DNA from 2 places in the Pseudarthrobacter phenanthrenivorans Sphe3 genome. Region 2 is predicted to be linked to the other one. Evidence: predicted binding sites of a transcription regulator. Region 2 holds the regulator's gene; the other holds the start of a gene.
The links. Region 2 encodes HrcA, which represses chaperone genes, less so after heat shock. Its sites were predicted from a motif close to TTNGCACTCGNNNNNNNCGAGTGCNAA; they were not measured.
Positions count from the first base shown of each region.

Region 1 (2,464 bases), 810 kb from region 2:
GAGATCTTGCCCTGGTTGATCAGGATGAGGGCGTCCTCGAGGACGGCTTCCTGGCGGTCCGCGTCCGTGATGAAGTACGGGGACAGGTAGCCCTTGTCGAACTGCATGCCCTCGGTGAGGACCAGCTCGGTCTGCGTGGTGGAGGATTCCTCGATGGTGATCACACCATCCTTGCCAACCTTGCCGAAGGCCTCGGCAAGGAGCTCGCCAACCTCATCGCTCTGGGCGGAGATGGCTGCCACGTTGGCAACCTGGGTGCCTTCAACGGGGCGGGCGTTCTCCAGCAGGCGGGCGGCGACGGCTTCGACGGAAACCTCGATGCCGCGCTTGATCTGGCCGGGGGCAGCACCTGCCGCAACGTTGCGCAGGCCTTCCTTGACCAGCGCCTGGGCCAGGACCGTTGCGGTGGTGGTGCCGTCGCCGGCAACATCGTTGGTCTTGGTGGCTACTTCCTTGGCCAGCTGCGCGCCAAGGTTCTCGTACGGGTCGTCCAGCTCAACTTCGCGGGCGATGGTGACGCCGTCGTTCGTGATGGTGGGAGCTCCCCACTTCTTGTCCAGGACGACGTTGCGGCCGCGGGGGCCGAGCGTCACCTTGACGGTGTTGGCGAGCTTATCGATGCCGGCTTCAAGAGACCGGCGGGCAGCGTCGTTAAACGCAAGCTGCTTTGCCATGGTTTTGTCCTTTCAAGACAGAACCCCGCGCCGCTGAGCAGCAGAATGCATGACCAGCGGCGCGGGGATCCGGAGAGTTACTTTACGACGATCGCCAGGACGTCGCGGGCGGACAGCACGAGGTACTCGGTGCCGCCGGTCTTTACTTCAGTTCCGCCGTACTTGGAGTAGATGACGACGTCGCCGACGGCTACATCGACGGGAACGCGGTTGCCGTCCTCGAAGCGGCCGGGGCCTACTGCAACAACTTCGCCTTCCTGGGGCTTCTCCTGCGCGGAGTCCGGGATAACCAGGCCGGAAGCCGTGGTCTGCTCTGCTTCGAGCGGGCGGACAACAATACGATCCTCAAGAGGCTTAATAGAGACCGACACTCGGACCTCTCCTTCTTCGTCAGCAAATTCGTGGACTGGAAAGCTTTCCGCCATGGCTGGCAAACCGTCGTCGCGGTGCCGGCAGCAGCCTGGCTGGCAGCTCTTCATGTGTTAGCACCCTCCTAGGGAGAGTGCTAATGAAGACTCTATGTAAGGGTTAGCACTCGGTCAAGGCGAGTGCCAGAGTTTCGTCATCCGCGAACCGTACATGTGTACATTTGTCCGGTGCGAGCAGCTGTTTACCTCATCCTTGCCAACCTGTTCTGGGCAGGAAACTTCGTCGTGGGGCAGGCCGCCATGAAAACCATGGAGCCGCTCCAGCTGACTTTCTGGCGCTGGGTCCTGGCCGCAGTGCCGCTGCTGGTCCTGGCGCACGCGGTGGAGAAGCCGGACTGGCGCGCCGCCCTTCGCCGTTGGCCTGTCCTGCTGCTCCTGAGTGGGCTGGGAATGAGCGGCTACACGCTGCTGCTCTACAGCGCACTGCAGCACACCTCCGCCCTTAATGCTTCGCTGGTGACTGCCGCGAACCCGGCGCTGATCCTGGTCATGGCAGTCGTCCTGCTCCGGGACAGGCCACGGCCGCTCAGTTGGGTTGGGGTGGCGCTGGGTCTGCTGGGCGTCCTCATAGTCCTTACCGCGGGCAGCTTCGAGCGGCTCCTGACCTTCTCCATCAACACTGGAGAGCTGCTGATCGTGGGAGCCATCACCGTGTGGGGCCTGTATACGATCATTGCCCGCCGGCTGGACGTCCCGGCAATCACCTCCACCGCCGTGCAGGTGGCGATGGCCGCCGTCGTCCTTCTTCCGTTTGCCGTGGCCACTGGTTCCGGCCTTCCCGGCAGCCCGTCCGAAGGATGGTCCCTGGCCTTTATCGCAGTTTTCCCGTCACTGGGGTCCTACCTGCTCTGGAACCTGGCCCTCAAGCGGACCTCTGCGGCCAACGCCGGCAACTACCTGAACCTCATCGCCGTGTTCACGGCCGTCATCACGGTTGTCCTGGGGCAGCCCATCACAGTTCCGCAGATCCTGGGCGGGGCACTCGTCATCTCCGGTGTCCTGCTGACCAGCGCGGGCGGCAAGGAGCGTCAGCGGCCCAGGTCGTCAAAGTCGACGTCTTCGCCGCCGTCGCCCTCGCCGGCGGAATTCCGGCCGCGGTAGAGCAGTGCAGCCGCTGCGATCGCCGTCAGCAGTGAGGCCACGAGGAAGATGATGCTGCCAACCCGGGCGCCGTCATAGAGCCCACGGATATCCTGCGCCTCCTGGGTCTCGTCCCGGATGTCATTGCCGCCCACCGAATAGACGGTGGCGTTGAAAGTGTCCAGGAAGAAGATGATCACCAGGAGCGCGACGCAGACAATGGCCACCACGGCGCTGGCAATCAGCGCGGGCCGGGCGAACCTGGCCGGGCCCCCGTCCCCT
Region 1 covers NC_015145.1:2,913,790-2,916,253, forward strand. The annotation lists gene groL (chaperonin GroEL) at 1-674, opposite strand, end outside; gene groES (co-chaperone GroES) at 752-1,045, opposite strand; gene ASPHE3_RS13460 (DMT family transporter) at 1,271-2,203, shown strand; gene ASPHE3_RS13465 (hypothetical protein) at 2,131-2,464, opposite strand, start outside.
Region 1: a site for HrcA is predicted at 1,203-1,229, ahead of groES (co-chaperone GroES). Genes of this name have one in related genera too.

Region 2 (2,464 bases):
CAAGGATCCCGGTTTTCCAGTCCTGGCCCCGCGGCACCACCGGCCATTTGTCGATGCCCAGAACGGAGGGCCGGATGGCCTGCCACACATCGACGTAAGGGTGCCCCACGATCAGCACGTTTCCGGCGGCGCCGGGTGAAGCCATAACGGCGTCGGCTATCCGGGACTCCTTGGAGTCCGGGACCAGGTGGTCCACCAGCACGCCAAGCCGCCGGCCCGGACCGGGCCTGAAGCCGGCTACCGCGGCAGCCAGGTCGTCGATGCCGTGCAAAGGTTCGACGACGATTCCCTCCACACGCAGGTCGTCTCCCCAGACCTTTTCCACCAGTTCGGCGTCGTGCTTTCCTTCCACCCAGATGCGGCTCGCCTTGGCCACCTGTGCGCGCTGCCCGGCAACGCGCACGGATCCGGAGGCGGTCCTGCCCGCAGCCGCCCCCGCTGCCTGCCTTGGAGCCGGCGGCATGAGCTGGATGGGCCGTCCCTCAAGGAGGAACCCGAAGCCCAGCCGGAACGACCTCGACTTGCCGCGCCGGTCCTCCAAGGCAACCACATGCATGCCGCCCGATTTTTCCACCCGGGTCACGGCACCCACCCAGCCCGACTGGACGTCCTCCAGCACCATTCCGCGCTCCACGGGAACCTGCGGCAGCGCTGCCTTCGACGGTGCGGACATGTCCTGTGGGCCCCAGTTCTGGTACTGCATGGATACACTCCGCCTAGCGCTAGATCACCTGTCCGGAATTTCGCCCGGAGCGGTACCAATGCTAGCAACGGGGAGAGTCATATTAGACTGTTAGCACTGAGGCATGTCGAGTGCTAACCCCTGTGGTGGCACAGTTGGAGGCGGCGGGTGCCGCCCCGACCCTGGATGGAGGTGGAGTGTTGAGCGAGCCGCGCAAACTTGAAGTACTCCGTGCCATCGTGGAGGACTATGTCCACTCCCGCGAGCCAGTGGGGTCCAAGGCCCTCGTGGAGCGGCACCACCTCGGCGTCTCCAGTGCAACGATCCGCAACGACATGGCAGCACTGGAGGAAGAGGGCCTGATCACCGCCCCGCACACCAGCGCCGGCCGGATTCCCACGGATAAGGGTTACCGGCTCTTCGTTGACCAGATTTCCGCCGTCAAGCCGCTCTCGCAGGCCGAACGGCGGGCCATCCAGTCGCTGCTGGAAGGAGCGGATGACCTGGACGATGTCCTGGAGCGCACCGTCCGGCTGCTGTCCCAACTGACCAACCAGGTTGCCGTGGTGCAGTATCCGCACCTGAGCCGGGCCCTCGTCAGGCACATCGAGTTTGTCCTCCTCGCTCCGCGGAAGGTGCTGGTGGTTCTGATCGCCAACAGCGGCAAGGTGGAACAGCGCGTCATTGACGTTGGACAGGACCTGGGGGATGAGGCCCTGGCCGCGTTGAGGGCCCGTTTCCTTGGGTCACTTGCAGGGACACCGCTGAGCCAGCTGGCCCATTCCCTGCCGGCAGTGGTGGCCACGGCGAACCCGGCCCAAAGGCAGGCGGCGCAAGCCCTGGCCCACGGGCTTGAGGGCCTGGCGCAGAACAGCCGCGAGGACCGCATGGTCATGGCTGGTACGGCAAACCTGGCACGGTCCAACGTTGACTTCCCGCTCAGCATCGGCCCGGTCCTGGAAGCACTCGAGGAGCAGGTGGTCATGCTTCGGCTGCTCAGCGAGATGGCCCAGGACCACCGCGGGGTGGCCGTCAGCATCGGCCGGGAGAATCCGTACGACGGGCTGGCGGAAGCCTCAGTCGTCGCCACGGGATACGGGCCCGACAGCGCGGCGAAGCTCGGCGTGCTTGGGCCGACCCGGATGGACTATCCCACCACCATGGCCGCCGTCAGGGCAGTTGCCCGTTACCTTTCCCGGATCCTGGGCCCCTGACATTCCATCGGGTGCCCCCACACCCCAGCGCATTTCCCGCAGTCCAACTGCAGGCAGTACAACAAGGAAGAGATACGAACTTTGAGCAGCCACTACGACGTCCTTGGAGTCTCACCGGAGGCCACGGGAGAAGAGATCAAGAAGGCCTACCGCAAACTGGCCCGCACCCTTCACCCGGATGTGAATCCCGGTGAAGATGCCTCGGACCGCTTCAAGGCAGTGACCCACGCCTACGAAGTTCTCTCGGATCCGCAGAAGCGCCGGGTGTACGACACCACCGGCAACGAAAACGGAACGGACAACGGATTCGGCGGCGGCAGCTACGCCGGCCAGGGCTTCGCGTTCCAGGACATTTTTGACACCTTCTTCGGGGCCGGCGGCACCTCCGGTCCGGCCTCCCGGGTCAGGCGCGGCCAGGACGCCCTCATCAGCGTCCGGATCGAACTGCGCGATGCCGTGTTCGGCGTCAACAAGAAGCTGGAAGTGGACACTGCGGTCACCTGCCCGACCTGCGATGGTTCATGCTGCCGCCCCGGCACCCACCCCGAACGCTGCGACATTTGCGGCG
Region 2 covers NC_015145.1:2,107,380-2,109,843, reverse strand. The annotation lists gene ASPHE3_RS09710 (DUF3097 domain-containing protein) at 1-703, opposite strand, end outside; gene hrcA (heat-inducible transcriptional repressor HrcA) at 883-1,896, shown strand; gene dnaJ (molecular chaperone DnaJ) at 1,978-2,464, shown strand, end outside.